Regions from separate parts of the Mesorhizobium sp. B1-1-7 genome, predicted to be linked through region 4. Evidence: riboswitches for the same ligand, from Rfam matches in the RefSeq annotation. Region 4 holds a riboswitch; each other region holds the start of a gene.
The links. A riboswitch is a leader RNA that binds a small molecule or an ion and turns the genes downstream of it on or off. The one in region 4 is predicted to bind cobalamin.
Positions count from the first base shown of each region.

Region 1: another riboswitch for cobalamin. It lies ahead of FJ978_RS29010 (CbtB domain-containing protein); the one in region 4 lies ahead of bluB (5,6-dimethylbenzimidazole synthase).
Region 2: another riboswitch for cobalamin. It lies ahead of FJ978_RS22080 (aromatic ring-hydroxylating dioxygenase subunit alpha); the one in region 4 lies ahead of bluB (5,6-dimethylbenzimidazole synthase).
Region 3: another riboswitch for cobalamin. It lies ahead of FJ978_RS08325 (DUF1636 family protein); the one in region 4 lies ahead of bluB (5,6-dimethylbenzimidazole synthase).

Region 1 is NZ_VFWQ01000023.1:528-8,321, forward strand. Features, by position in the region: partial or broken gene FJ978_RS29000 (MFS transporter) at 1-514, shown strand, start outside; gene FJ978_RS29005 (aromatic ring-hydroxylating dioxygenase subunit alpha) at 518-1,711, opposite strand; cobalamin riboswitch at 1,885-2,083, shown strand; gene FJ978_RS29010 (CbtB domain-containing protein) at 2,119-2,298, shown strand; gene FJ978_RS29015 (CbtA family protein) at 2,314-3,114, shown strand; gene cobU (bifunctional adenosylcobinamide kinase/adenosylcobinamide-phosphate guanylyltransferase) at 3,107-3,622, shown strand; gene cobO (cob(I)yrinic acid a,c-diamide adenosyltransferase) at 3,624-4,238, shown strand; gene cbiB (adenosylcobinamide-phosphate synthase CbiB) at 4,359-5,327, opposite strand; gene cobD (threonine-phosphate decarboxylase CobD) at 5,326-6,372, shown strand; gene FJ978_RS29040 (tyrosine phosphatase family protein) at 6,369-6,878, shown strand; gene FJ978_RS29045 (creatininase family protein) at 6,883-7,686, opposite strand; gene FJ978_RS29050 (RidA family protein) at 7,742-7,794, opposite strand, start outside.
Region 2 is NZ_VFWQ01000013.1:106-7,899, reverse strand. Features, by position in the region: gene FJ978_RS22115 (nucleotidyltransferase family protein) at 1-285, opposite strand, end outside; gene FJ978_RS22110 (glycosyltransferase family A protein) at 285-977, opposite strand; gene FJ978_RS22105 (glycosyltransferase) at 962-1,714, opposite strand; gene FJ978_RS22100 (glycosyltransferase) at 1,751-2,503, opposite strand; gene FJ978_RS22095 (serine kinase) at 2,500-3,549, opposite strand; gene FJ978_RS22090 (PqqD family peptide modification chaperone) at 3,601-4,032, opposite strand; gene FJ978_RS22085 (hybrid-cluster NAD(P)-dependent oxidoreductase) at 4,179-5,279, opposite strand; gene FJ978_RS22080 (aromatic ring-hydroxylating dioxygenase subunit alpha) at 5,337-6,584, opposite strand; cobalamin riboswitch at 6,698-6,900, opposite strand; gene FJ978_RS22075 (DUF680 domain-containing protein) at 7,392-7,607, shown strand; gene FJ978_RS22070 (DUF680 domain-containing protein) at 7,686-7,794, shown strand, end outside.
Region 3 is NZ_VFWQ01000004.1:243,511-251,304, forward strand. Features, by position in the region: gene FJ978_RS08315 (ABC transporter substrate-binding protein) at 1-716, opposite strand, end outside; gene FJ978_RS08320 (ABC transporter ATP-binding protein) at 765-1,550, opposite strand; gene FJ978_RS08325 (DUF1636 family protein) at 1,547-2,008, opposite strand; cobalamin riboswitch at 2,030-2,240, opposite strand; gene FJ978_RS32730 (hypothetical protein) at 2,721-2,870, opposite strand; gene FJ978_RS33110 (hypothetical protein) at 3,598-4,173, opposite strand; gene FJ978_RS08340 (autotransporter outer membrane beta-barrel domain-containing protein) at 4,154-6,196, shown strand; gene FJ978_RS08345 (SgcJ/EcaC family oxidoreductase) at 6,405-6,824, shown strand; gene FJ978_RS08355 (winged helix-turn-helix domain-containing protein) at 7,700-7,794, shown strand, end outside.
Region 4 is NZ_VFWQ01000014.1:102,139-109,932, reverse strand. Features, by position in the region: gene aroC (chorismate synthase) at 1-639, shown strand, start outside; gene ribB (3,4-dihydroxy-2-butanone-4-phosphate synthase) at 714-1,814, shown strand; gene FJ978_RS23635 (MFS transporter) at 1,865-3,088, opposite strand; gene FJ978_RS23630 (TetR/AcrR family transcriptional regulator) at 3,210-3,818, shown strand; gene FJ978_RS23625 (hypothetical protein) at 3,908-4,891, shown strand; partial or broken gene bluB (5,6-dimethylbenzimidazole synthase) at 4,957-5,637, opposite strand; cobalamin riboswitch at 5,685-5,865, opposite strand; gene FJ978_RS23615 (histone deacetylase family protein) at 5,987-6,913, shown strand; gene FJ978_RS23610 (exodeoxyribonuclease VII small subunit) at 6,917-7,168, shown strand; gene FJ978_RS23605 (DUF2277 domain-containing protein) at 7,343-7,609, shown strand; gene FJ978_RS23600 (pirin family protein) at 7,650-7,794, shown strand, end outside.

The DNA.
Region 1 (7,794 bases), on a different contig from region 4:
CGGACGCTCCTGCTTCTGGACGACCTTCTTCGTGTACGGCCCACTGTTCATGGTCATCACCGGGCAGGGCGATATCGCCGGCGGCCTGCTCGTCTCGGCCGGCAACGCGCTGTTGTTCATGGCCATCTTCTGGGGCAAGGCTGGAAAACGCTTTGGCGGCCGGCGCACCATGACGTTTGCCTATTTCGCCATGTCGGTGATGCTGCTGGCCGCGGGCACGGTGGGAGCGACCGCTCCGCTGGTGACCGGCGCTTTCCTGCTTGGCGGCGCGTTCTTCACCATCGCGCTCGATGCGCTGGGCTCGACCGCCTTCATGCGCTCGGTACGCTCCTACGAGCGCGCGCAGATGGCAGCCGTCTACCGCACCTATCTCGATTTTTCCGAGCTGACGCCGCCGCTGGTCTATTCCGTGGTGCTGATCTTCTTCGGGCTCGGCTCGGTGTTCGTCACGCTGAGCCTGCTGGCCGCGGTTTGCGGCTTCGTGACCTGGCGGTATCTGCCGAAGTCACTGTGACGGTCACGGCGAAAGCGCCGAGTGGCGCTCGCGCACCCAGTTGTGGAAGCGGTGCAGATCATATTCCTCGGGCATCAGCACGCCGGCTTTGTGGCGCATGGAGCGCAGGCCCTTCTGGTTGACCTCGCAGATCGCCGCATCCTCCTCCAGCACCTGCGTGCCGAAGGCGACGATGTTGTCGATGTCGGCCGACGGGGCATCGAGCGCTTCGGGCGCGAACAGCCATTCCGCGACCAGCCCGGTCTGTTCGGGGCCGAGCGGCACCAGCCGCACGGTCCTGACATAGTCGACATGACCGACGATGAACATCGAGGGCATGCTGGTGGCGTAGGTCTGGCCGGCGGCACGCTCGGCTGGCGTCAAATCCGCGAAGACCGGTGCATGGGTCTTGCCGTCGCGCGACCAGGTTTCGGCGCCGGCGCGCAAACCACCCGAAAATTCCGGCGCGTCATTGTCGGCGTGGCGCACCCATTCGGGGTCGTCATGCCGGCTCATCAGACCGCGGCCATAGATCGGCACCAGCCGCGACAGGTCCTTGTGAACGCCGGGGCAGTGTAGGCATTCGTTGAAGTTTTCCCAAAAAATCTTCCAGTTGCAGTTCATCACCTTGCGCAGCACATGGCCTGATACCAGCGTTTCCAGCGGCCAATTGCCGAGATCGCCGGAGGCGGGATCGAAGGAGGCCTGCGCCGAGCCGGCCGCGTCCTCCTGCAAATTCGCGTCCTCCTGCAAATTGACGAACACGAAGCCGCGCCACACCGACAGTGCGACGCGATAGAGCGGATGGTCGGCCTTGTCGAAGCCTTCGGGCAGTGATTTCGACGGCACGCGCACGAGGTCGCCGCGCAGCGAATACGACCAGGCATGATAGGGGCAGGTGATGAGCCGCGCCTTCAGCCGGCCTTCGCTTTCCTGGCAAAGCTGCGAGCCGCGATGCCGGCAGGTGTTGTGGAAGGCGCGCAGTTCGCCGGTCTCGTCGCGCAGCACGACGATTTCCTGCGTGCCGACGCGGAAAGTGCGGAACGCCAGCGGTTGGGCAAGATCGGCCTCGCGGCAGACGAGCAGCCAGCTTCGATACCAGATCGCATCGAGGTCGCGCCGATAGCTCTCGCCGTCCCAATAGGCCGATGACGGCAACGTCGCTTCGGCCCGGGTCAGGCCGTTGTAGCAATCGCGCTCGCTGGCATTGGGCTGCAGAACTGGTGGCTGCAGGGCTGGAGGCTGCATGGCTGGCTTCCTGTAAAGTGGCCAGCCGACACCCGGCCGGGATAATTGTCAATTGTGGTGCCGAGAACGGCCGATGTCGCCGGCATGGCGCAATCGCGCTGGTTGCCGGCGGAATTTGGTTTGCCGCGTGTCGTGATTTTCCGTATAGTCACGCTGTCGTCGGTTCCGTTTTGGAGCCAAGAGGGAATGCGGTGCGGGCTCAATCGTTGCCCAATGCCGTGGCTGCCCCCGCAACTGTGTGCGGTAGTCCTCTCCATATGCCACTGAAGATTTTTCTTCGGGAAGGTGGAGAAGGGCGCTTATCCGCGAGCCAGGAGACCTGCCGGCGACAGGAAACTGACTTCGATGCCCTCGGGTGGAGGGTGAAAGGACAAGACATGAATACCGCTTCCGTCTCCCTCGGCACCTCGGTCTCCTCGCAGTCGCGCTTCATGCAGCTCGCGCTCGCCGCGCTGCTCGGCATCTTCGTTGTCGGCTTTGTCGGCTTCTCGCATATCGATGCGGTCCACAATGCCGCCCACGACTATCGTCATTCGATGGCGTTTCCCTGCCACTGACGAGGATTTGACATCATGAACCTGTTTCGCAACGTCGTGTTCATCGCGGCGATCGCAGGGCTCGTGGCCGGCGTCGTTCTCGCCTGCATGCAGGCCTATGCCACCGTGCCGCTTATCCTCAAGGCCGAAGTCTACGAGCAGGCCGGTGGCGGCCATCATCATGACCATGCCGCGCCCACTGCCGCGGATACCAATGCCATGAGCACCGCCGCACCGGCGGGGAATGCCATGAGTTCCGCCGCGCCTGCACCGGCCGAAGCCGCCGCTCCGGCGGAAGACGAAGGCTGGGCCCCGGCCGATGGTTTCGAGCGTTTCGGCTTCAGCGTGCTTGCCAACATCGTCACCGGCATCGGCTTCGCGCTGGTCCTGGTCGCGGTCTCGGAATTCGCCGGCGGCATCGGCAATTGGCGCCAGGGCGTGTTCTGGGGCCTGGCAGGTTTTGCCGTGTTCACGCTGGCGCCTGGCCTCGGCCTGCCGCCGGAACTGCCGGCGATGCCGGCGGCCGAGTTGCTGCCGCGCCAGATTTGGTGGGTCTCGACGGTGGCGGCCACGGCGATCGGTCTTGGGCTGATCGCCTTCCGCAAATCGCTGCCGCTCGCGATCCTCGGCGTGGCTTTGATCGTCGCCCCGCATATTGTCGGCGCGCCGCAGCCCGACAGTTTCGAGACGCCGATCCCGGAAGGCCTGCATCATCAGTTCGTGGTGGCGGTGACCGTAACCAATCTGGTGTTCTGGCTGGTGCTCGGCGCGGTCGTCGGCGTGGTGCGCGGCCGCTTCACCGGCACCGCGACCAGCCTGCGCGACAGCTTTGCCTGATCGAGGCAAGCTGACTTTCATCATTGGCGGCGCGCGCTCCGGCAAGAGCGCGCACGCCGAGACCCTGGCGACGGCCTTGCCCTCGCCATGGACCTATATCGCCACCGCTGAAGCCTATGACGACGAGATGCGTGAGCGCATCGCGCTGCACCGGACGCGGCGCAGCGAGGGGTGGTCGACCATCGATGCGCCGCTGGACCTCGCCGGCGCGCTCGAGGCCCTGCCGGACAATCAGCCGGTGCTTGTCGACTGCCTCACTCTGTGGCTGACCAATCACATGCTGGCCGAACACGATATCGAGCAGGAATGCCGACGGCTGACTGACGTGCTGTTGCGACCGCGCGGGTCCTGGTTCGTGGTGTCCAACGAAGTCGGGCAAGGCATCGTGCCGGACAATGCCCTGGCACGTCGGTTCCGCGATGCCGCCGGCCGGCTCAACCAGCAGGTCGCGGCGATTTCCGATACGGTGCTTTTGATGGTGGCCGGGCTGCCGCTCAAGGTGAAGTGAGATGACCCACATCGACGACAAGAATGAAGAGCGCCACCGCGCCAAGATGGCCAAGCGCAAGGCGGTGCAGGACGCCGAGGTGGCAAGCAAGACGGTCGAGAAGGGCCTGCTGATCGTCAACACCGGACCTGGCAAGGGCAAGACCACGGCCGCTTTCGGCCTGGCGCTTAGAATGCTCGGCTATGGCAAACGCGTCGGTGTCGTCCAGTTCATCAAGGGCAAATGGCACACCGGCGAGAAAGACGCTTTCGCCGCTTTCGGCGACCGCGTCGTCTGGCACGCGATGGGCGAGGGTTTCACCTGGGAGACGCAGGATTTGAAGCGCGATATCGCGGCCGCCGAGGCCGCCTGGGCCAAGGCGCTTGAATTGCTCGCCGATCCGTCGATCAGCCTCGTCGTGCTCGACGAGCTCAACATCGCGCTGCGCTACGACTATCTCGATCTCGACAAGGTGGTTGCGGCGCTGAAGGCTCGTCGCGAGGGTCTGCATGTCGTCGTCACCGGCCGCAATGCCAAGCCGGCGCTGGTCGAGGCGGCCGATCTGGTCACCGAGATGGGCGTGACCAAGCACCATTTTTCGGCAGGTGTGAAGGCGCAGCAGGGGATAGAGTTCTGATGTTCCTTACCCTCCCCCTTGTGGGGAGGTCGATCCGCGGAGCGGAGCGGGGAGGGGCCTGGGCGCCGCCCCCCACCCCGGCGCTGTGCGCCGACCCTCTCTACAAGGAGGATGGTGAGATCACGCCACAATTGCGATCGCCGCGACCAACCCAAACAGCCCGATCAGCAGATAATCGGCGACGCGGTAAAGTTTCAGCGCCCGCCTGATGTCGAGGCTGTCGGCTTCGCGGCGGCCGCCTTCGCCCATGAAGACGTCGTCTACCAGCACGCCGCCATAGCTGCGCGGTCCCGCGAGTGCCAGGCCAAGTGCGCCGGCCATAGCCGCTTCCGGCCAGCCGGCATTGGGCGAGCGGTGCTTTTTCGCATCGCGCCGCACAGCGCGCCAGGCATTGCGGTGGTCGGCTCCCTTGACCAGGAAAGCCGCCAGCACGATCAGCAGAGCGGTCAGCCGCGACGCCGGCAGGTTGATCCAGTCGTCGAAGCGCGCCGCCGCCCAGCCGAAAGCTTCGTGGCGCGGGGTGCGGTGGCCAATCATCGAATCGGCGGTGTTGGCGGCCTTGTAGGCGGCGCCGCCGGCGAGTCCGCCGACACCGGTCCAGAAGGCGGGGGCGACGATGCCATCGGAAAAATTCTCGGCCAGGCTCTCGATCGCCGCGCGGCAGACACCGGCCCTGTCCAGCGTTTCCGGATCGCGGCCGACGATGCGCGAGACGGCGACGCGGCCCATGGCGAGACCGCCCGAGTCCAGCGCATCGGCCACGGCCTCGACATGGTCGTAGAGGCTCTTCTGCGACAGGAGCGATGTCGCCAGGAGGGCGGTGACGAATAGCCCCAGGGGAACGAACCAGAGCAGGATCTGTACGCAGAGACCGATCACCGCCGGCACCAGCACGATGACCAGCAGCGCCTGGACGCCACGTTGGCGACGCAGCGCGTCGGGATCAGTAGCGCGGTTGAGCCTTAGGTCGAGAAAGGATATCAGCCTGCCGAACCACGTCACCGGATGACCGATGGCGCGAAACAGCCAGTCTGGATAACCCAGAAAAAATTCGATGGCCAATGACAGGAAAGCGATCAGGACTGACATGAAGCTTCTTGATGGAGCGGTGGACCATGGTGGAAGTCTTGGCCGGGCGAGGGTGCTTTTCCCCAACGCCGTACTGCCTTTCGTCGACCTCTCGACCGGTATCAATCCGCACTCCTACCCGCTTTTCGATCTGCCCGCCACCTCGCTGTCGCGATTGCCGGAGGCCGCGCGCGGGCGCGAACTGGCAGCGATCGCGGCCAGCACTTACGGCGCGCCGTCGCCAGCCCATGTCATGGCGGCACCGGGCACGCAAATCCTGCTGCCGCGGGTGGCGGCGCTGGCCAGGCCCGGCAAGGCTTTGGTGCTGGGGCCGACCTACGCCGAACATGCCCGCGCAGCAGCGATCGCCGGGCATCGGGTGAGCGAAGTCAGCGATTTTGCCATGCTGGCCGAAGCTGACCTTGCCATCATCGTCAATCCGAACAACCCGGACGGGCGCATCATCGAGCGCGATCGGTTGCTGGCGTTGGCAGTGCAATTGCGCGCCAAGGGCGGGCTGCTGGTCGTCGACGAGGCATTCATGGATGTCGGTCCGCGCGAACATAGTCTTGCCGGCGATGTCGGACAGGGCGGCATCGTCGTCTTGCGCTCGTTCGGCAAGTTCTTTGGCCTGGCCGGCCTACGGCTCGGGTTTGCGCTTTCCGATGCGCTGACGGTGGAATTGCTGGAGACGCAATTCGGGCCATGGGCTGTCGCCGGCCCGGCGCTGGAGTACGGCATTCGCGCGCTTGCCGATATCGGCTGGCAGGAGGATATGCGGGCTTCCCTTATAGAGGCATCGGCGCGGCTGGACGCCCTGTTCGGCCGCTTCGGCGTTGCTGTCGCCGGCGGCACCACGCTGTTTCGCTATCTCAGTCTGGCGGATGCCGCCGGCCTGTTTTCGGCACTTGGCGAGAGCGGCATCCTGCTTCGGCATTTCTCCGACCGGCCGCATGTCCTGCGCGCCGGCCTGCCGGGGAGCGAGGAAGAGTGGCAGCGGCTCGAATCGGCTCTTGCCGGCTGGGCGTCACGGCGCGACGATGGCGCCAGGGAGATCGCGCGATGATCCACGTCTGTTCACTGGCGAAGATCGAGGAAACTGTGGCTAGAACCGGCGCCGACCGCATGCTGTCCTTGTTGGCAGCGGGAACCGAGGTTGTTCGGCCGTCCTCGATATCGCGGGAAAACCATCTGCATCTCGTAATGCACGACATCGCGGTGGCGCAGGACGGCATGACCATGCCGGGCGAGGAGCATGTGCGCAACCTGCTCGATTTCGCGCGCCGCTGGGATCGGGCCAAGCCGATGCTCGTGCATTGCTATGCCGGCATCAGCCGCTCGACGGCGTCGGCCTACATCATCGCCGCCGCACTGGCGCCGAAACGCGACGAGGCCGAACTGGCGCAGACGCTGCGTGCCCTGTCGCCATCGGCGACGCCCAACCCGCGGCTGATCGCGGTGGCCGATGCGCTGCTTAACCGCAATGGCCGCATGATCGAGGCGATCGAATCGATCGGGCGCGGTGCGGATGCGTTCGAGGGCACGCCATTCGCGCTGAAGATCGACGTTTAGGCGGCTATTTCAGCCACTCGGCCAACTTCGCCTTGCGCACGTCCCTGAGCAGGCTGATGAAGCCATCGGCCTGATATTCAGCCGTCAGCCGGCCTTTCTCCGCCGTTGCGATGCTGGCGTCGCCGACCACGCCGTTCGGGCTGAGATCACTGGCGATCCAGGCGAAGGCGTGGGTGCCGGTGTGGCGCAGCAGCGAAAACTCCTGCTCGGCCTTGGCGACGTTGGAGACGAAATTGTCGGCCTTGCCCATGTAGACGAGATCCGGCCGGAAATGCAGCATCAGCGAGGTCTCGACATCGCCGCCATGAATGCCGTGGCGATCCTCGAGCTCGGTGTACATGCCGGCAGGGCGGCCGAAGCGCTGCCAACTGGTCTTCACCGCCAGCATCTTCTCGCGCACCCGAAATTCGCGCGTGATGATGCCCATGATCTCTTCATTGCCGCCATGCGAGTTGACGACGATGAGCTTGCGCACACCGGCGCGCGCGATCGACAGGCCAAGCTCGGTCCAGGCCTCGACCAGCGTCGTTGCCGGCAGGGTAAGAGTACCCGGCGCGTGCAGATGCTCGTTCGACTTGCCCACCGCCTGGACCGGCAGTATGCGGATGTCGAGATCGTCGGGCAGGCGCGAAATGACGGTGTCCAGCATGCCGTTCATGATCGAGGTGTCGGTAGACACAGGCAGATGCGGTCCATGCTGCTCGATCGCCGCCACCGGCAGCACGGCGATGGTCGCCTCGGGATCGATCGAAGCGTATTCGGTGGTCCGGTAATCGCCCCACCACACGCGTCTTCTTGCAACGGTCATGTCATGCCTCTTCGATGAACCGGCCAGACCTAGCGCGGGACGGGCGGCCTGTCGATCACCCGGCCGCGATGGCTTCGATCTCGACCTTGAATTCGGGCCGCGCAAATC
Region 2 (7,794 bases), on a different contig from region 4:
CCGCGACTTGGTCCACAGCATCTTCTGCAGGCCCACGAGCCGTGGGAAGGCGGCATGGCCAGCCAATTTCCTGCCGAATCGGTCCGAAATGGCGGCCAGCAGCCGGTGTTCGCGGAAGGAGACGAGATCGATGTCGTTCGCGGCCAACCAGTGCATCGCGCATTGGCTTGCCGCTTCCTCGTCATCGAGCAGTGCCGCCTTGAGCAACTGGTCGAGACCCCCGGTCGGCCAGGACCAACCATAGTCGGGAAACCGGCGGGTGATGCGGCGGACAGCCTTGGCCATCAGCCGCCACCCGCTCTGCCTTGCGCGCGCCTTTTCATGGCCAGCCTTGCGACTTCGAGATAGCCGCGATCGCGCGCTGGATCGCGTCCATGGGAGAGGCTGCCGGGCCTGATGCGGCGCAAGGCCAGCACGTCGTCGAGCATGGCAAGGACAAAGCCTGCCTCGCGAACCCGGGCGATCCAGTCGATCATCTCGCCGCGGCCGCCTTGTGGGTCGACAATGGGGCCGACGGCCGTCACCACCTCCTGACGGATCATCATCGTCGTGCGCGACCAGCCTGCCACGCTGGTCGTCTCGGGCAAATCGGGCCTGTCGCCGCGAAATGTCCGCCAGTGCGCAAAGACGCCCGCTGTTCCGGGATCACGGTCGAGGCAGGCCAGCTGTTTTTCGATCTTGTCCGGCAGCCACAGATCGTCGGCGTCGAGCGTCGCGACGAACGGGGTCGAGAGCGCGTCAAAACCCCTGGTGGTGGCGCTTCCGGGGCCTGCATTCTCTTGCCGCAGCACCGTCACCGGCAGGTTCATCGCCTCGATCACGGCAACCGTATCGTCGGTCGAACCGTCATCGACCACGACGATGGCTTCCGCCTTGATCGTCTGGGCCAGAACGGAGTCCAGCGCCGCGCCGATGGTTGCGGCCGCGTTGAATGCCGGAATGACGACGCCGTAGCCCGCCATTACAGGAACCGCCACTGCGCGAGATCCTTGAAGTCGAATATCCCCTCGACCCGACGCAAGCCGGGGTCTGCCTTGCGGCGCTTCATCGACTTGTGGATGGCGCGCATGAACTCGCGAAAGGGCACATCGGCTTCCTTGGTCATGTTGCCGGGATGACGCCTGTAATAGAGAGCCACCGTATCGGGCATAATGTATTTTGCCTGGCTCTCGAAGATGCGCAACAGATAGTCGGTGTCCTCCGCCTGCCTGAAGTCCTCGTCGAAGCCGCCGGTGCGCTCGATGAGGTCCCGTGCAAAAATCCCGGCTGACAGGTGGATTCCCCGCACAGTGATGGCGTGGCTGTCGGCGGCCGGCTCCAGCGTCTCGCCATCGATCTTGTCGACCAGCGTCATGCGCGAATAGGTCAGGTCGAGGCCAGGATCCTCTTCGAAGCAGGCGATATCCGCCGCGAAGCGCCCTATCGGCGAGATGTCGTCGGAATCGAGAAACGATACCAGCCGCGTCTGCGCCAGCAATTGTTTCAGCCCGGCATTGCGCGCCCTGGTGACCCCGCCATTGGCCTGCTGGAAAAGACGTATGCACGGCGCCTGGTCCACCAATGACCGCACGACGGCCGCCGTGCCGTCGGTCGACCCATCGTCGATGACGATAATGTCGAGATCGACGTTTTCGCGTTGCCTGAGCAGCGAGCGCAGCGCGAGGCCAACGAACTGTTCGCGATTGTGGACCGGCATGATCACGCTCAGCTTCATGTGTCGCCCCGGATCATGAATTCGCCGCCCGACATATCACATGAACCGCCAGTCGGCGGAGTCTTTCAGGTCGAAAATGCCGTCGACCGTATGCAGCGAGGGATCCGCCTTGCGCCGCTTCATCGACTTGTGGATCGCACGCATGTACTCGCGAAGCGGTACGCCGGGCTCCCTGGTCATGTTGCCGGGGTGGCGTCTGTAGTAGAGCGCAATGGTGTCTGGCATCACGAATCTGGGGCCGCTCTCAAAGACGCGCAGCAGGTAATCTGTATCTTCGGCCTGACGGAATGCCTCGTCAAAGCTGCCGATCCGGTCGATAAGCCTCCTGCTGAATGTTCCTGCCGCCAAGGAAAGCCCTCGGGCGATCTTGCGGCGGCTGCCAGGGGTCGGCTCCAGCATCTCGTCGTCGAGATCTTCGACCATCATCATCAGGGAATAGGTCAGGTCCAGGCTCGGATCGGCTTTGAAATGGACGAGGTCGGCCTTGAAGCGTCCGGCTGGCGAGATGTCATCGGAGTCCAGGAACGATACGAATTGCGTCTGCGGCTGCAATTGGCCAAGGCCGGTGTTGCGCGCACTTGCCACACCCTGGTGGGCCTGGTGGAAAAGCCGGATGCACGATGCTTCCCGCATGACGGCGCGGACGGTGTCCGCGGTGCCATCCGTCGACCCGTCATCGACGACGATGACATCGAGCTCGGCATCGTCCCGCTGCCTGAGCAGCGATCGCAAGGCCGCAACAACATAGTGCTCGCGGTTGTAGACGGGCATGATGACGCTCAATCTCACGCGTTGCTCCGCATGATGAAATCCGAAATCGTGCCGGCGATCTCCTGTGGGCGCGTCCCCAGCGAGAGCTGGTAGCATGGCAGCTGCCGGGTGAGGTCGCTGAAAAAGCGAAAGCCGCTCTCGCGCTCGCCAGGCATTTGCGAGATGCCGGACGGCGCCAGTGCAATCATTGCCGCCTTGCGCGACACGGGCATGATCGAACTTGCCTCGCCCCCGCTGATATGAGGCACCATCAACGCGACGATGTCCAGCCGCGCGGGTATTGGCCGTGCCGCGATATCATCGATGCGGAACTGGTGCTTGCCTTGCCAGTTGAGCAGACCGTAGGACTTCAGCCGGTGTTTCAAGCCCAGCCGCCCGAAACCTTCGGGATCCTGTTTGAGCGTGGCAAACAACGGATGCGCGGTCGGCCCGTTGGCAAGGTCGATCAGCACATAGTCGTCGCCGACACTGTCGAGCCCGTTGAGCAGGCCGGCGACAACCGTTCCCGATTTGCCGGCGCCGCCCGATCCGGCGAGCAGAATTCCCTTGCCGCCGACACCCAGCGTGCCCGCATGGGCCAGCCGCATGCCGCGCGCCGCATATTCCCAATGCAGGAAGGGGCGGAGCGGCGCCCCCGGCTCCCAAGGCGGGAACCTGTCATCGGCCGTCATCAGTTGCACGCCCAGACGGCGATCGGGGTCGTAGAACTGCCAGAAATCCAGGTCGTGGAAATGGTTGCCGCGCAGTCCGGCTTCCGCCAGCCGGCTGGCGAAGGCATGCTGCGTGAAGGGTCCTTGGCCCCAACTGGCCGGCGCCGCGATGCCATCCACGCCGGGATGCGCGACGAAGATGCGGCAGGTATCGGCAGCTGCTCGGTTGCCCGGGGCTGCGACAAAGCCATGAACGACGGCATCCGCCAACGCGCCGGCACTCAGATGCGCGGTCAGCTCGAGATGCGGCAGGCCCACCTTGCGCGTCAGCGGATAATGCGTGGCGCTGCTTTCGGCCTGCACCAGTACATGACGTGCGTAGTCCGCCAGGTTCTCGAGAGTGACTTTCGGCATGGTTTGCCTGTTCCGACGCCGTCCAGCGACGAGACTGCCTGATGCGCGTGCTCAGGGGGCCTGCTTCACCGCGGGCCAACCGAGGGGTTCCTCGACCTCGTGGATGGGGTCAACGACGATGAGATCGGCGAGGTCGTCATGGATATCGACCTTGAGGGGCTCGCTGGCACCCGCAAGCTGAGCCAGCAATTCGCTGGGAACCGGTCTTGCCGCGGCATCGGTCACGGCCGCCAGCAAGCCGAATTCGAGCAATTGTGAAACAAAGCCGTCAATCTCGGCGGCACCCAGCGCACCGGCTGCCGTTGCGGCGCCGACCAGTTCGGAGGCAGGCACGCCGGACGACAGCGCATCCCAAAGCCTGCTGCCTGAATCCGAGAAGCCGAAATATTTGCCCGTCGTCAGGTCGAGAACGACGGCTTCGCCGTCGAAGGATTCAAAGACGATGTCCTTGCTCGCTATGGCATAGATGCCGGATTGTCTCATGTTTGCTCCCCGCCGAAGCAGGCCGCGCAGATGATCGTCGGCCCTCACGGTCAACCCTACCGTTGTAGAGGCGTCTAACCATTTGCAGGGTTTTTGGCAAGATGCCCGCAGGCCCGGCGAGCGCGACCGCAGGCCCTGCCTGCCGACTACGCCTCGATTTCCAGTGCCGACAGCGGCTTGGAGCAACAGGCCAGGATGAAGCCGTCGTCGATCTCATGATCGAGGATGCCGCCATTGTGGCTCATCTCGACATGGCCGGAGACCTTCTTCACCTTGCAGGTTCCGCACAGGCCGAATTCGCAGGCGGCGGGAATCCGCACGCCCGAAGCGCGCGCCGTCTGCAGCACCGTCTGGCCGGCGACGCATTCGGCGTCGACCTCCGAAAGCGAGAAGCGGATTGGCGTTGCCGCTTCGAACGGAACAACCGTGCCGCCTTCCGCGGGCGCCGCGAACGGCGCCGGGACCTCCTCCACGGCAGGGACCGCAAAGCTCTCCTGATGGTATTGCGTCATGTCGAAGCCGGCGGCTTCAAGCATGCCGCGCACGGCGCGCATGAAGGGATCGGGGCCGCAGCAGAAGATTTCGCGCTCGCGGAAATCCGGCGCCAGCAATGGCAGCCGGATCGCGTCGATGCGGCCCATATGGCCGTACCAGCCCTCGCGGCTCGACCGCTCCTCGATCATGAAGCCGAGCGACAGGCCGGGCATATGGCCGCCGAGCAGTTCGAGCTCCTTTCGGAAGATGATCTCTTCCGGGCGCCGCGCGCAGTTGACGAAGCCGACATCGGTCCAGGGCGCGCAATCGTTCAGCCAGCGCAGCATCGACATCATCGGTGTCACGCCCGAACCGGCCGAGATGAACAGATATTTGGCCGCCGGATGGCTGTGCAGCGAGAAGTCGCCTGCCGGCCCATAGGCCTTGACGTGCGAGCCGGGCACCAGATGGTCGAACATCCAGCGCGTCCCGATGCTGCCGGCCTGCGCCTTTACCGTCACCGCGATCGAGAATGGCCGCGACGGTGACGATGACAGCGTGTAGGTGCGCATCAGCGGCCCATCCGATGTCGGCAGCTCCAGCGTCACGAACTGGCCCGGCTTGTAGCGGAACCAGGTCTGGTTGTCGGACCGGAAGGTGAAGGTCTTCACGTCGGGCGCCTCATCGCTGACGCCGATCACTTCCAGCACCTGGAGCCGGTCGTTCCACGGCGCCATCTGGTCGAGATGGCGATAGAGGCCAAGATCCGTCATCGCATTCATCCTCTGGTCCTTCTTGCCCTGCTCATGTCGTGTTTGGGCAACATGAGCTCACGCGACGCTGCGCAGCGCCGGCTTTTCGTCTTCGGCAAGGCGCGGACCGATGAAGCGGGCGTACCAGTCGACGAACTGGATGACGCCTCCCTCGTGCAACTCCGAATAGGGGCCGGGCTCATAGGCCGGCGACAGGATGCCGAAGGCGTTCTCCTCGACGATGCGGCGGTCCTGGTCGTTGGTCTCGGTCCACACATGGGTGAGTTCGGCGAGATCGTAGTCGACGCCCTCGACCGCATCCTTGTGGACCAGCCATTTGGTCGTCACGGCGGTTTCCGTGGCGCTGATCGGCAGCACGCGGAAGGTCACGGCATGGTCGATGAGGATATGGTTCCATGTCGTCGGGTAGTGATAGTGCATCAAGGTGCCGATGCGGTCGGCCGAGACGCTGTCGGAGAGGTTCTTCCTCACCGCCCGCTTGCCGTTCATCGTGTAGCTGACGGCATCGCGCAGCAGCGGCGCACGGGTGGCGCGATACTGTCCGGCCGGATCGATGCGGAACTTGCTCGGCAGGCCGGCCGCCTCGCATTTCGCCCAGTGCGCCAGCATCTCCGGATCGCTGTCGGCGCCCTGCACGCCGGTCACGGTCGGTGCTTCCGGGAATGTCTTGCACAATTCCGGGTGATTGCCCGCGCAATGATAGCACTCGCGGTTGTTTTCCCAGACGAGCTTCCAGTTGCCCTTCTCGATGATCGTGCTCTCGAAGGCGATCTTCGCCTCGCCGAGCCGGTGCGGCTTGAGGTAGGGTTCGATCATCGCCCGCATCGGCGCGAAGTCGGCCGGCTCCTTCGCCAGGCAGATGAAGATATAGCCGGCGACGCTTTCGCAGGCGACCGGCTTCAGCCCGAACTGGCTCTTGTCGAAACCCTCGGCCATCTGGCGGGCGAACAGCAGGCGGCCATCCAGCTCATAGGTCCACTGGTGGTAGGGGCAGACTAGTTTGGCGGCCATGCCCTTGTCGGTATTGCAGACGCGGCTGCCGCGATGGCGGCAGGAATTGTGGAAGGCGTTGATCTTGCCCTGCTGATCGCGCACCAGCACGACCGGATAGTCGCCGATCTGCACGGTGATGAAGCTGCCTGGCCTGGGCAACTCGCAATCATGGCCGATGAACAGCCAGTCGCGATACCAGATCAGCTCCATGTCGAGCTTGAAGTAGTCCGGATCGGTGTAAAAGGGCTGTTCCAGCGAAAAGCCCTGTCTGCGGCTGTTCAAGAGCCTCAGCATGTCGTTGCGAGCATCCATGTCCTGTCCTCATATCCAAGGACTGAACTGGTGGTGATGGAGGAAGGATCGGACGCAGGCCGGCGCCAGCCGGGCATGCATCATCCGCCCCTTGACCGCCCACCGCGATCAGTCGAGTTCTAGCAATCTCGGGCTGGTTTCCGGGCTCTGGAGTCGTCCTTGCGGACCATCGCGACACCTTCCCAGGCTTTCGCCCAGTGGTCTCCCGTTGCGACTTGAACTCCACCACCGTTGCGGGGGCAGCGCCGGATTCTGACCGGCTTCCCAATTCTCCACTCCGTCGTCACGAAGCGGCACCTGAGATGGCGTGATCTAATCACGGCACGCATCGCGGCGTCGGCATGAAAACGACATCGCATCCATGCGGCGCGACACGCATGCAAGTCGTCTGGACAAGGATCGCGACCTTTGAAACCGGCTCGTCGCCAGCACGCCAAACGTTGTTTTTTGATCCTTGGCCGGAGCCAAAAAAGGTTAACAGTTTCGAAAAGTGACTATTAGCGGAGTCTAAAATCGAACCGAACGGTTCGTTTCTGTTGACGGTGCGTGCAGGACGTTGTGAACGCTGGGCCTCCGACACAGTTGGTGATGGCTCCCTTGGTCTTATCTAATCGATTGATATCAAAAAGAAAAAAATTGATGTGGAAGCCGGTGGTACAATTTCAAGTGGTGGATTCATGGTCCACGCGGAACAACTTCGTGATTGGAAACGACCATCTGGCTTTCCCACATCGGGGCTGTCCGAACGACGCGATTTCATCCCAAGACACGCCGCTAGACGGACGGAAAAATACTGGAGTACCCAAAATGAAAAAGATCATTCTCACTGCCGCCGCCCTTCTGGCCATTTCCGGCAGCGCCTTCGCTGGTAGCGACCATTATAGTTCGGACCATTACGGTTCGAATGCGACCCCTGCAGCCACTGCCGTCGACAGCTCGTACACCGCTTCGGTCAAGAAGTCGGAACCGGCTGCTCAGACGCCTGTCCAGGGTGCCGACCACAACCTCTTCGGTAACCACTAACGGCTGATCGCCAGTTGACGGCGGCTTGCCCGCCGTCCTGGCGAACTCAAAAATTCATCAAAATTCAGGAGACTTGAAATGAAGAAGATCATCCTTGCTGCCGCCGCCGTCCTGGCCGTTTCCGGCGGCGCTTTCGCCGGCAGCGACAACTATGGCTCCAATGGCGCCAACCAGCCTGCCGTGACTT
Region 3 (7,794 bases), on a different contig from region 4:
CAGTCCGTGTTGCCCCAGCTGGTGTCCATGTCGGCCATGATGTTGTCGCCGCCGGCCGCGGTGATCATGGCGCTCGGGATGGCGAATTTCCCGGCGGTGAACGGCTTGTCCTCACCGGAATCGTAGAGGAACACCCGCGTTGCCTTGGCGCTGCCGACTTTCGCGGTGATATCGGCCAGTTGTGCCTTCCAGCCGGAGACGAGCTTTTCCGCGTCGGCTTCCTTGCCGAAGATCTTGCCCAGCTTTTCGACGTCGCCATAGAGCAGGTCCATCGAGGCGGCGGGCCTGCTCTTGTCGAGATGGACGCAGCTTTCGGTCAGCACAAGCGTCTTGATGCCGCGCGGAGCCAGCGTGTCGGGCGTCACCTCGCCACCCGGCTTCATGCCGTAGTACCAGCCGGCAAAAAAGAAATCGGGCTCGGCGGCGACCAGGTTTTCGAGCGTCGGGTATTTTGGCGCCAGTTCCGGGATGGAGCCCTGCTCGGCCTTGAATTCGGGACCGACCTTGTACCATCCGGTGATGCCGGTCAGGCCGACGATCGACGGCTGCAGCTTCAGCGCGAAGGCCATCTCGGCCATGTTGAGATCCTGGATGACGGCGCGCTTGGGCGGCGCGTCGAAGGTCAGCGGCTTGCCACAGCTGTCGACCGTGACGGGAAAGGCCAAGGCCGTCGAGGCCAGCAGCGAGAAGAAGAGCGACATAGCGAGACGTTTCACGGATTTTGCTCCTTGGTTGAACAGGTTTGGATGAGGGATGGGCTTCGATCAGGACGGCGGCGCGGCGCGGTTCGGAACGTCGAACACCGTCAGTTCGCGGTCCTCGGTGGGGTGGCGCAGGCGAAACACGTCGACGCCGAAGATCTCGCGGATCAGCTGCTGGGTCAGCGCTTCGCGCGGTGCCGCCAGCGCATGCAGCCGGGCTTCGTTCATCACCGCGACCCTGGTGGCGAAGGGCGCCACCAACGCCAGATCGTGCAGCACCGCGATCACCGTCATGCCGAAGCCGGCGACGAGTTCGAGCAATTCGCCACGGGCGCGCGGGTCGAGATGGTTGGTCGGCTCGTCGAGGAACAAGACCTTCGGTTGCTGGGCGATGGCGCGGGCAAGCTGAGAGCGTTGGCGCTCGCCGCCCGACAGCGAGCCGATGGTGCGGCCAAGCAGCGGCAACAGGCCGGTCCGGCGCAGCGCGTCAACGACGATGTCGCGTTCCTCGCTCCTGCGCCTCAAGCCGGCATGCGGGACGCGGCCAAGTTCGACATAGTCGATTACCGCGAGCCGCGGATCCGGCTGGTCGGTCTGGCCGACGACGGCGATGTGCAGCGCGCGCTCGGCGGCCGAAATCCTGTCCAGGCGCCGGCCGCCAAGCTTCACCTCCCCGGAACTGGGCCTGAGCATGCCCGACAGCATGCGCAGCAGCGTGGTCTTGCCGGCACCGTTGGGGCCGATGATGGCGAGGCGATCGCCCGATGCCACCGACAGGCTGGCCGACTGGACCAGGTCCCGGCCGTTCGCCGTCGCGCCCAGATCGCGCGCTTCGAGGAGCGGTGTCATCGGTTTCCCTCCGCAGGCGTGCCCGGGATGCGGGCCACGGTCTTGCCAGCCAGTCGCGGCGGACGTTGCCCGGAGTTGCACCAGCCGTCGGCGAGCGAGGCATAGAGGCTGGCGAACCGCACGAGATCGCCGGCGTCGGCCTGGGCGTCGATGGAGCCGAAGAGATAGGCGGCCTTGCCCGGCGCCTGGAAGGCCACCGTCAGCGGCCGCGCGCAGCCCGCCATGCACTCGACGCCCTCGACCGTGAAACCACGCGCCACCGCAGGGGCCGAGAGCCGGGAGCGCAGGATGTACAGGCTTTCGCCCGACCTGATCCCACTCGGGGCGCCGCGGCAAAGCGTGCACACGATGATGCGATGCGGGGGATGAATGGGATCGATGGCGCCGTCCAACTTTCCGTCTTTCTCGATAGGCGACGGAAGGATGCTGGCGAGCCGGCCGACAAGACCGACGTCCACGTCTCCTCCCGGCACACCCCGTCCGGTCAACTCCGTGATGGCAGGTCTCCTGGCTCGCGGGTCTCGGCTCGATCCTGCCTTCCCAGCCTTGCCGGCCAGTGGCATTTCGGATCGTGCTCACCGCTTACAGTTGCGGGGGCAGCCACGGTCTCGACCCCTTTCCGGGGATCTCACCGTGTTCCCTTTTCACCCCTTGCCTTTCGGCGCGGGGACCATCACGCACCCACCGTAGATTTCCATCGATCGCACCGCAACGGGTTTTTGCGATGCTGTTTATTAATGTAATAACATTACGTTAGAAGCGATATTTGCGGATAATGTCAACCCCTATTGTCTGGAAAGCCGAGACGTCTGCCGGCAGAGAGGGCCGGCCAAGCGATCCCTCGATCAATGCCACCGCAGGCCCGCCTCCCCTGTATAGTTTTATGGGCTAATTTAGATACTACAAATATAAATTTTATCCTCACCGCTATATAGTTGCAGTTGCACAACATTCTTAGCGTTTTGGTAGTCCTCTGGACTATAGACGGATTGCCGGGCGGTAGCATTCATGCTGCGTTCGGGCATCTGGAATTAGGGGCGAAGGCATGGTGGGACGGGTTCACGCGCGCGGCGGGGTTTTGACTGCGGCGCGCGGGCGGTTTTTGGCGGGGGCTTCCCTGGCAGTGCTGGTCGTTGCCGGGGTGGCGCCGCGCCAGGCGATCGCGGGCAACTACGTCGCCAACAGCGATGGCTCGCTTCGCGCCGCGATCGCAGCGGCTAACGCCGACGCCGATCCCAACGCCACGATCACGCTGACAGGCAACTTCGCGGTTTCGCCCACGGGCATGCCCATGCCCACCAAACCGCTGATCATCGACACTCAGGGTTTCGTTCTGTCCGGGGTCGCCTCGCCTCCCACCGCGGGCAGCATTACTTTTTCCGGCAGTTTCCCCGGCGCCGGCTCGCTGACCATCAACGGCACCCTTGTTGGCGGCGGTTCGTCGGGCTCAATTTTTCCTGGAACTGGGCTTTACGTGAACAGCCTGGCCGGAAGCAGCGGCCAGGTCGTGAACAACGGTTCGGTCACGGGCGGAACCGCAAGTGTCAGTGGACAAGCAGGCGGCATAGGCGTCGTTGTGGGCAATGGTGCGGACCTGATCAACAACGGTACGATCAGTGGTGGTGCGAGCCTGGCATATACAGGCAGCGCGAACAACTCAGCGGCTGGCGTATCGCTCAACAATGGTGGGTCGTTCATCAACAACAGCACGGTGCAAGGTGGTAACAGCCAGGGCACGGGCGCCGGCATGGGGCTCTATCTGAACGGCCTTGCTGGTGCTGCCACGGTGGTCAACAACGGTACGATTACCGGCGGTTCGGACTTGACTGGCGTCAATGTGGGCAACGTTGCCATCCGGGGCCGTGGAAGCCAGTTGCAATCGATTACCAATGCCGGAACGTTGGAAGGTGGAAACGGCGCGGCGGCGATCGACAGCAACGGCACAACAAACCTGGCCGTCGTCAACAGCGGCCTCATCCAGGCCGGCATTGGCCAGACCAATGCAATTCAGTTCGGCGCGACGGCGACAAGCAAGGCCACGCTGGAGCTATGGGCCACGTCGGTCATTCAGGGGAATATCGTCGGCAGCGCGCTCGGTACCAACGACATCCTGCGCCTGGGCGGCACGGCTGACGGCAGTTTCGATGTCTCGGCCATCGGCGCGGCGGCCCAATACCGGAATTTCGACACCTTCCAGAAGACGGGCGCCAGCACCTGGATGCTGACAGGCAATGGCACGGCGACCACCAACTGGGATATCCAGCAAGGCACGCTGCAACTGGGAAATGGTGGCACCAGCGGCTCGATCATCGGCGACGTCACCAACGCCGGCATGCTCGCCTTCAACCGCAGCGACGCGCTGACCTATGGCGGCGTTATCAGCGGCACTGGCTCGGTCAGCCAGATCGGCAGCGGAACGACGATCCTGACCGGCGCCAACACCTATAGCGGCGGCACGGTGATCAACGCCGGGACACTTCAAGTGGCCGCCGACGGCAATCTCGGCGCGACTTCGGGCAATCTCAGTTTCGGCGGCGGCACGTTGCGCACGACCGCCAGCTTTTCCACTGCCCGCAATGTCCAGCTCAATGGCAATGGCGGCTTTGAAACGGCCCGGAGGCACGCAACTGGACCTTACCGGGCAGGTGACCGGCGCCGGCACGCTGGTCAAGGACGGCTTGGGTACCCTCAACGTCACCAACTTGTCCAACAGCTACACGGGCGGCAACATCGTCAATGCCGGCACGCTTGTCGGCAATGCAGCCTCGATCCGGGGCGACATCGGCAATGCCGGCACGGTCGTCTTCGACCAGTCGATGGACGCCAGCTTTGCCGGCGATATCTCCGGCACCGGCGCGATGGTGAAGGATGGTGCCGGCACGCTGACCCTTTCAGGCACGTCGCTGCTGGACTGGACCATCGACCAAGGCGGCCTCGTCGCGGCGGCCGAGCGCTTCGGCGGCGATGTCTCGATCGGCGCCGGCGCCTCGTTCACCTTCGACCAAACAGCCAATGCGAGCTATGCCGGCGCGCTCTCGGGCGCCGGAAATTTCGTCAAGGACGGCTTGGGAACAGTGGTTCTGGCCTCGGACAACTCGGCTTTCGCCGGCGCCACTTTGGTCAATGGCGGCACGCTCGCCGCGGGCGCGGCCAACGCGTTCAGTTCCGCTTCGCAGTTCTCGGTCGCCTCGGGCGCGACGCTCGATCTCGCCGGCACCTCGCAGACGATCGCAGGGCTGACCAACGCCGGAACGGTGGGCATTGCCGGCAGTCTTGGAAGCAAGCTGACCGTCAGCGGCGACTATGTCGGCAATGGGGGCAATATTCTCATCGGCACCGCCCTGGGTGCAGACAACTCACAAACCAACATGATGGTTATCGCCGGGGGTACGTCAGGCACGGGCACGCTCCAGGTCGTCAATCTCGGCGGCGGCGGGGCGCAGACGGTCGAAGGCATCAAGATCGTCGATGTCGGCGGCGTCTCGAATGGCAGCTTCTCGCTAAAGGGCAACTACACCTTCGAAGGCGATCAGGCGGTGGTCGGCGGCGCCTATGCCTACCGGCTCTACCAGGGCGGCACGAGCACACCCGGCGACGGCGACTGGTATCTGCGTTCCGCCCTGATCGATGGCGGTGGACCCGGAACGCCGCTCTATCAGGCCGGCGCACCGCTGTACGAGGCCTATGCGGGTGCGCTGCAGACGTTCAACCAGCTAGGCACGCTCCAGCAGCGACTCGGCAACCGGTCGTGGACCGTGGAAGCGCAAGGCGCCGACGGGGTTTCCGACGATGTGAGGGCCGAGGCAGGCATCGGCCTGTGGGGCAGGATCGAGGGCACCAGCGGCTCCTACGATCCGGAAAACTCCACAACCGGGACGACTTACGACACTTCGACCTGGAAGCTTCAGACTGGCGCAGACATGCTCCTTTCCGACACCGCCGCCGGTCAGCTCATCGGCGGTGTCGCTTTCCAGTACGGCACCGTATCAGCCGATGTCTCGTCGCTATTCGGCGGCGGGTCGATCGACAGCACCGGCACCGGCGTTTCAGGCTCGCTGACCTGGTACGGCGCGGAAGGGTTCTACCTCGACAGCCAGGCGCAGGTGATCTGGTATGACAGCGATCTCGACTCGGCGACCGCCGGACAGCGGCTGGTCGATGGTAACAACGGCGTCGGCTACGCACTCGGCGTCGAAGCGGGCAAGCGTATCATGCTCGACCCGAGCTGGTCGCTGACGCCGCAAGCGCAGCTTGCCTGGTCGTCCGTCGACCTCGACGCGTTCACCGACGCCTTCGGCGCAAGAGTTGCTCCCGGCAGCAACGACAGCCTGCTTGGCCGTCTCGGCCTGTCGCTGGACCACCAGTCACAGTGGCAGGACCGCAGCGGCCGGACCGGGCACACGAATGTCTACACGATCGCCAACCTTTATTACGATTTCGAGGACGGCTCGTCGGTCGACCTGGCCGGCAGTACCCTCTCAAGCCGAAACGAGCGGCTATGGGGCGGTCTCGGCATCGGCGGCACGATCAACTGGGCCGACGACAAGTTCTCCGTCTTTGGCGAAGCTGTCGCCCGCACGGGGTTGGAGAACTTCGGTGACAGCCATGCACTGACGGGTTCGCTCGGTTTGCGGGTCAAGTGGTAGAAGGCCTGTGGCCGTCAGTCCATTGCGGAACCTGCCGCTCAGCGTGCTGCGTGGCGGCCATGATCGACCCGACCGTTTTCACCACCGAGAAAGCCGAGCAGCATCCCGCATCCGATGCCGCGTTTCAGTTGAAATTTGACTTTTGCAGTGGTCGCATCGGCTGCCGGCCCCTGTATGGTTAGCGGAAGTATTCAGGAGGCGTGGGGTCATGAGCGTGACGAACGGCAAGCCCGAGCATGTCGCTGCCGCTTTTGCGAACGCTTGGAACCGGCACGACATGGATGAGTTCGCATCTCTGTTCGCTTCCGATGCTAATTTCGTCAACGTCGTAGGTGTCTGGTGGAAGAACCGGTCCGAAATCGAAGCAGCGCACCGAGCCACTCATGACACCATGTTTCGGGATAGCCGCCTGGAAGGCGATGTCTCGTCGGTTGTGGAATTGGCTCAGGGGCTTGCTTCCATTCACTACAGTTGGACCCTAACGGGAGCATCTGCTCCGGACGGAACCCCGGTCGGGATCAGGAAGGGCATATTGCTTCTGATCGTCCAAGAAGGGCGGTCGGGATGGCGCATCAAGGTGGCTCAGAACACGGATATTGTTCCTGCCATCATCGCCCCTGCAGCTTGAGCCTGCGCACCGAAAACGGCGCGCGAAGCTGCCATTCTCCGGCAGGCGACCCCAAAACAAACAAGGCCCCTGCACAGCGTGGCGATGACGCTGGATCACGCAAAGTTTTGTGATTTGGTGGTGGATGCGCTGGAGCGGTCGACGAAGGGTTTGGGGTGACGTGCGAGGCTGGTTGTCATTTCCCTTCTATCCGGCACGCGGGGACATCCGCCAACATCGGCGGCAGGATTCCCATGATGTCGCCTTTGGGGGCTGGTTCCGGACAATCCGCTTTCGGGCATCGGCCGTGAGATAGCTGCCATTCAATCACCGGTGACCGAACGGCAGCAACCGACCATCCCGATCGTTCCATGGTCACGTACGGTTCTAGAAAGCCGCTGCTGCTAGCACGTTCACCTGTCCGCACGATCGGGCCAGAGAGCGGTTCGTCTGCTGCCTTGCAAAGATTGCGGATAGCTTGCGTTCTTCGATAGGCGCGAACATTTCACCAAGTAGGGTCCCGCCCTTCAAAATCTTTGTCTGGCGCGATCTTGGGCTGGCGATCGTGACTGACAAGGGGATCCACGTAGGCCATCCTGAATGCGTCGCCGACCAAACATGCCATGGCAATCAGTAACGCTCGGGATCCTCGAAGGCTTCGTCGAGCCACGACTGTGCTCCGGATAACTATTGAACCAAAATGGACTTGGGGATCAGTCGAAATGTCGGTCATGGGTTCTCCTGCAGCGCTAAGGATGACACCGCTCCATGCCTGCGTCCTTGTCCGAGACCTGAAGACTCCTCAACGAACCTGAACACTCCTGAAGTTCGCCATCAGGACCGTCTTCAGCTATCCTGCTTCAGCTATCTTGCCCTGAAGCGACAGGTCTTTGGTGATGGACGTGGAATTCGGCAACTTTCGCCTGAAACGTACCGAGCGGCTGCTGCTTGGACCCACGGGACCGGTCGAGCTTTCGGCGCGATCCTTTGA
Region 4 (7,794 bases):
CTGGTGTCGATGGGCGAAAAGTCCATTGATCGCGCCAACTGGAACTGGAACTTCATCGGCGATGCGGAAAATCCGTTCTTCACGCCCGATCCGGCTTCCGTTCCCGTCTTCACTCAGTATCTCGACGGCATCCGCAAGGCCGGTTCCTCGGTCGGCGCGGTGATCGAGATCGTCGCCGACGGCGTTCCGCCAGGCCTTGGCGCGCCGATCTATGCCAAGCTCGACCAGGACATCGCGTCGGGCCTGATGTCGATCAACGCCGTCAAGGGCGTCGAGATCGGCAACGGCTTCGAGGCCGCCCGCATCACCGGCGAAAAGAATGCCGACGAGATGCGCATGGGCAATGACGGCAAACCGGTGTTCCTGTCCAACAATGCCGGCGGTATCCTCGGCGGCATCTCGACCGGCCAGGCGATCGTCGCGCGCTTCGCCGTCAAGCCGACCTCGTCGATCCTGACGCCGCGAAAGTCGATCGACAAGGACGGCAACGACGTCGAGGTGATGACCAAGGGCCGGCACGACCCCTGCGTCGGCATCCGCGCCGTGCCGATCGGCGAGGCCATGGTTGCCTGCGCCATCGCCGATCATTATCTGCGCCATCGGGGACAGACGGGGAAGGGAGTAGGCAGTAGGGAATAGGCAGTAGGCCTTTTTTTCTTTCACCTACTGCCCTATTGCCTACTCCCTATTCCCGCGAGCGAAGCGAGCATTCCATGCCTTACGACCAGAAGAAGATCGTCGAAGCCCTGCGTGCCTTCGAACGCGGCGAGATCGTCGTCGTCATGGACGATGACGGGCGCGAGAACGAGGGCGACCTGATCGTCGCCGCCGTTCATTGCACGCCGGAGAAGATGGCCTTCATCGTGCGCAACACCTCCGGCATCGTCTGCACCCCGATGCCGCGCGAGGAGGCCAAGCGCCTCAATTTGCAGCCGATGGTCGCCGACAATGATTCGGCCCACACCACCGCTTTCACCGTCAGCGTCGATTTCAAGCACGGCACCACGACGGGCATTTCGGCTGACGACCGCACGTTGACCGTTCGCAACCTCGCCAACGGCAATGTCGGCGCTTCCGATTTCGTCCGCCCCGGCCATATCTTCCCGCTCATCTCGCGCGAGGGCGGCGTGCTGATGCGCTCCGGCCATACCGAAGCAGCGGTCGACCTGTGCAAGCTCGCCGGCCTGCCGCCGATCGGTGTGATCTCGGAACTGGTCAATGACGACGGCACCGTCAAGCGCGGCCCGCAGGTCGCGGCCTTTGCCGTAGAGCATGGTCTCAAGCAGGTGTCGGTCGCCGATCTCATTGCTTATCGCCAGCGCAAGGAAACGCTGGTTGAACGCGTGGCCTGCTCGGAGATCGACACACTCGGCGGCAAGGCGCAGGTCTTCACCTACACGCTGCCCTGGGATTCCATGCACCACGTCGCCGTTGTCTTCGGCGACATCCGCGATGGAGAAGAGGTGCCTGTGCGCCTGCATTCCGAGGATGTGGTGACCGACGTCTTCGGCACCAGTCACCGGCTGGACGCCATCATGAAGGCAATGGGCGAGCGCAAGCGCGGCGTCATCGTCTATCTGCGTGAGGGCTCCGTCGGTGTCGCGCACCAGGAGCGCAAGCGCCCGGCGAGCGGCGAGCGCGAGGATCATGAGGAGGCCCGCCGGCGCGAGAATGAATGGCGCGAAATCGGCCTCGGCGCTCAGATCCTCAAGGATCTCGGCATCTCCTCGATCAATTTGATCGCCTCGCGCGAACGCCACTATGTCGGCCTCGAAGGGTTTGGCATCCATATCGCCAAAACCGAAATCATCTGAACTGCCAGTGATGATAGCGCCCGGTCCGTTCAAACCGGGCGCTTCGTGGATCATTCAGCAGGAACGACCGCCGCTTCGCATCCATCCAGCTCGCAATTGTGGATGGCGAGGCTGCTCTGCCCAAATAGTACCGTGACCAGCGCAATGGTGCCTGATGCCACCGAAACCCAGAACCCGTTCTGGGCGCCGAACGCGTCCACCACCGCACCGGCGGTGAACGACCCCAGCGCCATGCCGATGCCGATGCCTGTCATCACCCAGGTGATCCCCTCGGTCAGCATCGCTTCCGGCACATGTCGTTCGATCAGGCCGAACGCCGTGATGAAGGTAGGCGAGATCGCGACGCCGCTGATGAAGACGGTCAGCGCCAGCAGCGGCACGCTGTCGGCGGTGAGCGGCAGCAGGGTGCCGAGCGCGACCAGGGCGACCGCAATGGCAAGTTGGCGTTGCAGCGGCGCCTTGAGGTTGAACGCGCCGACGACGATGCCCAGCGCGAACGATCCCAGCGCATAGACGCCGATGACCAGGCTCGCGGCACCCGGCTGGCCGAGTTCCTTGGTGATCGCCACGGTGCTCACTTCGGTCGTGGCGAACGTCGCGCCGATGAAGATCAGGGCAAAGGTGATGATCTGCACCGGCCGCAGGCGGATCGCCGAACCGCCGGAGCCATTGGCTACCGGTCGCACTTTCGGCTCGGTCGAGCGCTGCAGGATGAAGGCCATCGATCCGACGGCGAGAAACAACGTGCTCGCCAGCATGCCCGCCTCCGGGAACAGGCCGGCACTGAGGCCCACCGACAGGGATGCTCCGGCGATATAGACCAACTCGTCCGCCGCCGATTCGAAGGCGAACGCGGTGTTCATCTGAGGCCGGCCCCGGAAAATCTCGGTCCAGCGCGCCCGTACCATTGCCGGCATGCTGGGCATGGCTGCCGCCAGCAGCGCGGACACGAACAGCGTCCACATAGGCCAGTCCTGATTGGCCGCTGCAATCAGCATGAGGAAAGCAAGCACGGAGATGATGGTGGTGGGCAGGACAATTGGGGTCTGGCCAAAGCGGTCCACCAGCCTTGATATTTGCGGCGCCAGGAAAGCGTTGGCCAGCGCGAATGTCGCCGAAACGGCGCCCGCCAGCCAGTACTCGCCGTGTGTCTGCGACAGCATCGCCACGATGCCGATCGGAGCCATGGCGATCGGCAAGCGCGCCATGAAGCCGGCAGTTGCAAAGCCCTTGGCGCCAGGGGCGCGAAAGATTTCCGAATAGGGGTTCTGCATGATGCTGTTCCTCGACAAAGGACAATTCGACAATTACATACGAGGCGTATGAGTGTTAGATAGACCATACGTCGCGTATGTCAATTGGCATACGAGACGTATGTGAATAGGGCCAGCCGGAATGCACAAACCACGCAAGGAGATGATCGCCGAGACGCGCGCCAAGCTGATCGCCGCGGCCCGCCAGGCCTTCGGCACCATCGGCTACGCCGAGGCGTCCATGGATGATTTCACCGCGTCGGCCGGGCTGACGCGCGGCGCTCTCTATCATCACTTCGGAGACAAGAAGGGGTTGCTGGAGGCGGTCATCGCCGAAATCGACGCCGAGATGGCGGCTCGGGTGAATGAGGTCGCATCGAGAGCGCCGAACCGCTGGCAACACTTCGTCGACGAGTGCACGACCTATATCGAGATGGCGCTGGAGCCGGAGATCCAGCGCATCATGTTCCGCGACGGCCCGGCCGTGCTGGGGGATCCGGCACAATGGTCGAATGCCAATGCCTGCGTCGGCTCAATGACCGATCATCTTGCCGCGCTGCAAGGGGAGGGGGTGGTCGTCCCGAGCGTCGACCCCGAAACCGCCGCACGGCTGATCAACGGCGCCAGCAGCCAGGCGGCGCAGCGGATCGCCAATTCGAACGATCCCGAGGCGACATCGAGGAAGGTGGTGGTGGCGTTCAAGCAACTGCTCGAAGGCCTGCTCAGGAAACCGGGTTCGCAGCCGAACTGATATCCCGTCCGCGGTCCGGGATACGCCCACGATTGACAATCTTCGGGTTGAGCGCATCCTCCCCAGCCATCTCTGAGGGGATTCGGGGCATGTGGGATTTCGATATCGGCAGGTCGGTGTCCATCATGATGCGGACCTGGCCCTTCATTGTCTTTCGCATGATCGTCTATTTCGGCATCACGCTGGCCTACATCATGGCGACCGGCACCGGTGCCTCGGTCGGCTATGGCGTCGGCCATATCTCCACAGATCCCGACGGGCCGATGTCCTTTGCCCTATGGGGCGGCGTGGTCGGCTTCGGCATCGTCTCGATCGCCGTCTACTGGATCCGCGAATACATCCTCTATGTCGTCAAGGCCGGCCATATCGCCGTCATGGTCCATCTGATTGACGGCCAGGACGTTCCCGGCGGCCAGGACCAGATCGCCTATGCCAGGCAAGTCGTGACCGAGCGGTTCGCCGAGGCCAACATCCTTTTCGTCGTCGACCAATTGGTCAAGGGCGCCATCCGCGCCATCACCGGCCTGCTTGGCGGCATTGCCGCCTTCCTGCCGATTCCGGGCCTGAGCGGCCTGGTCTCCTTCATCAACACGGTGATCCGCCTATCGCTGACCTATGTCGACGAGATCATCCTCGGCTACAATATCCGCATCAATTCGTCCTCGCCCTTCGAGACAGCGCGCCAAGGCGTGGTGCTCTACGCCCAGAACGGCAAGACCATGGTCAAGAACGCCGTCTGGCTGGCAGTCATCATGTGGGGCGTCTCTTTCGTCATCTTCTTGGCTATGCTGGCTCCTGCCGCCGCAATTCTCTTCATCATGCCGGGGCAACTGGCTGGTTGGGCCTTCGTGCTCGCCATCGTCTTTGCCTGGGCGTTCAAGGCGGCTTTCATCGAGCCCTTCGCCATCGCTTGCCTGATGCAGGTCTATTTCAAGACCATTGAGGGCCAGGTGCCCGATCCCGCCTGGGACGCTCGGCTCTCCGAGGCATCGTCGAAATTCAGGGAACTCAAGGACAAGGCGCTGGCCTCCTTCGGCGGCTCGCGCTGGGATACGGCGGGCGCGACACGCTGATCGGCCGGGCTTGCCGGCGCGGCATTGACGGCGTTGAGGCGTGCAACCGTCGATTTGAGCCGCACCTCGCCCTGACCGCAAAAAGTCTCGCTCTTGATCAGTTCGGGCAGCGGCAGGCGTCGGCCCCAGCCATGGGTTTCGAGGTCCGGTTTCGGCGCGAATTCGGAGACCCGGCCGACGCAGAGATAGGCGACCGGCGTCACGTGATCGGGAATAGCCAGCAGGCTCTTCAGCGCTTGCGACTCGATGATGCTGACCCAGCCGACGCCGACGCCCTCGGCGCGCGCCGCCAGCCAGAAATTCTGCACCGCGCAGACCGTGCTGTAGAGGTCCATTTCCGGATTGTGCCAGCGTCCCAGCGGCGAACCCTTCGACCGCTGCCGGTCGCAGGTGATGCAGATGTTGAGCGCGCTTTCGCAGATGCCTTCCAGCTTGAGCTTGCGGTAGAGCGCCTGCCTTTCCTGTTCGATGGCCGGAAGTTCCTGTTCGCGCGCGGCGAGGAACAGGTCGCGCACTTCCGCGCGCCGTGCGGCATCGCGGATGACGATGAAGTTCCACGGCTGCATGAAGCCGACCGACGGCGCGTGGTGGGCGGCAAGCAGCAGCCGCGCCAGCACCTCGTCGTCGAGCGCGTCGGGCAGGAAATGGCTGCGCACGTCACGCCGCGTGAACATGGCGCGGTAGACCGCGTCTCGCGCCATCTGGTCAAATCCGTCGCTACCAGGAGCGGTCATGTGTTCCGGCATCGCTTGTCCCCTTGCGATTGCTATCGATGCCAGCCGCCTGACCATGCGGATGACGATGTCTGCCAGGCCGGTCTTCTGGCTTGGGATCAACCCGCGTCCGATGCCTTCCCGTCATCGACAGTGGCATTTACCGGCGCGGTCCCCCTCACAGCGTTGGGCACGCCACGGAATTCAACCGTGTTCCCGATTCTCCCGCTTGCGGCGGGCACCAGGCAGTGTCCGCGACCTTACGCCGAACCGCCCAGGGCGCCAATCCCCGCAGCGACGCCAATGGACGCAGGCGTGATTTTCCCCAGCGATCGAGCCGCGATGCATGGCCATCGCGGCGCCGGGGCACTAGATAGGGAGCATGGCCACTCGTCTCTACACGCATCCGATCTTCCTCGAACACATCACGCCGCCTGGCCACCCCGAGCGGCCGGACCGCTTGCGCGCCATCGAGCGGGTGCTCGACGACGAGGCCTTCGCCGCACTCGATCGTGTCAAGGCGCCGGAAGGTGACGAGGCCACCATCCTCTACGCGCATCCCGCCGATTTCGTCGCCCGCGTGCGCGCCGCCATCCCTGACCAAGGCATCGCCCGCATCGATGCCGACACCACCGCCAGCCCGAAGAGCTGGCAAGCTGCGATCGCGGCGATCGGCGCCGCCAATGCGGCCGTCGACGATGTCTTTGAGGGCCGCGCCGACAATGTGTTCGTCGCAGCGCGGCCCCCTGGCCACCATGCCGAAAAAACCACGGCCATGGGCTTCTGCCTCTTCAACACGGCGGCCATCGCCGCGCGTTATGCACAGAAGAAGCATGGCGTCGAACGCGTCGCGGTCGTCGACTGGGACGTGCATCACGGCAACGGCACGCAGGACATTTTCTGGGACGATCCTTCGGTGCTCTATTGCTCCACGCATCAGATGCCGCTCTACCCCGGCACCGGCGCGAAGGACGAGACCGGCGCCGGCAACATCGTCAACGCGCCGCTTGCGCCGCAGACCGGCAGTGAGGTATTTCGCGACGCCTTCCTGTCGCGCGTGCTGCCGGCGCTCGACAATTTCGCGCCGGATTTGATCATCATTTCCGCGGGCTTCGATGCGCACCACCGCGACCCGCTGGCCGAGATCAACCTGACCGAGGACGATTTCGATTGGGCGACCGGCCAGCTGATGCAGCGCGCCGCGCGCCACAGCCGCAACCGGCTCGTCAGCCTGCTCGAGGGCGGCTACGATCTGCAGGGATTGGCATTTTCGGTCGCCGCCCATGTCGGGCGACTGATGAAAGGATGAATGATGGCTGGTGAGACCAACGAAGACGTCAAGGCGATGAGCTTCGAACAGGCACTCGACGCGCTGGAGAAGATCGTCGATGATCTGGAGCGCGGCGACGTACCGCTCGACCAGTCGATCAAGATCTATGAGCGCGGCGAGGCGTTGAAGGTGCATTGCGACCGGCTGTTGAAGGCCGCCGAGGACAAGGTCGAGAAGATCAGGCTGTCGCGCGACGGCAAGCCAGTCGGGACGGAGCCGCTCGACGCGGACTAGAGCAATTCCAGGAAAAGTGTGAGACGGTTTTCCGTCCGGAATTGCGTTAAAACAAAGAGATAGGGTGAACCGCTCTTGGAGCGCGGTCTCACCGGTTTTTGGACACGATCATGTTTGAGGATTAGAGTTCGTCCCGATTGAAACGGCTCCAGGACAAGAGGAGATACGGAAGCGATGTGCAGAAACATCAAGACCCTGTTCAATTTTGATCCGCCGGCAACCAACGACGAAGTCCGCGACGCGGCACTTCAGTTCGTCCGCAAGCTGAGCGGAACGACGCGGCCCTCGAAGCAGAACCAGCACGCGTTCGACCATGCGGTCGAAGCTATCGCGGCATCGGCACGCGAGCTTCTCGATTCGCTTGAAACCAACCAGCATCCGCGCAATCGCGAAGAGGTTGCGGCCAAACTGCGGGCAAAGGCGGCGATCCGCTTCGCCTGATGTGGCCAGGGCGGTCCTTGGCCGCCGACAAGGAGAGTTCATGAGCTTCTTCCCCGGGGAGGATCCCGAAGCCGGCGACGCCTTCGCAAGCGACCAGATCGAGCTGATGGTCATCCCGAATGCCAAGGACATTGGCGGCTTTGAAGTCCGCCGCGCCTTGCCGACCGCCAAGAGACGGCTGGTCG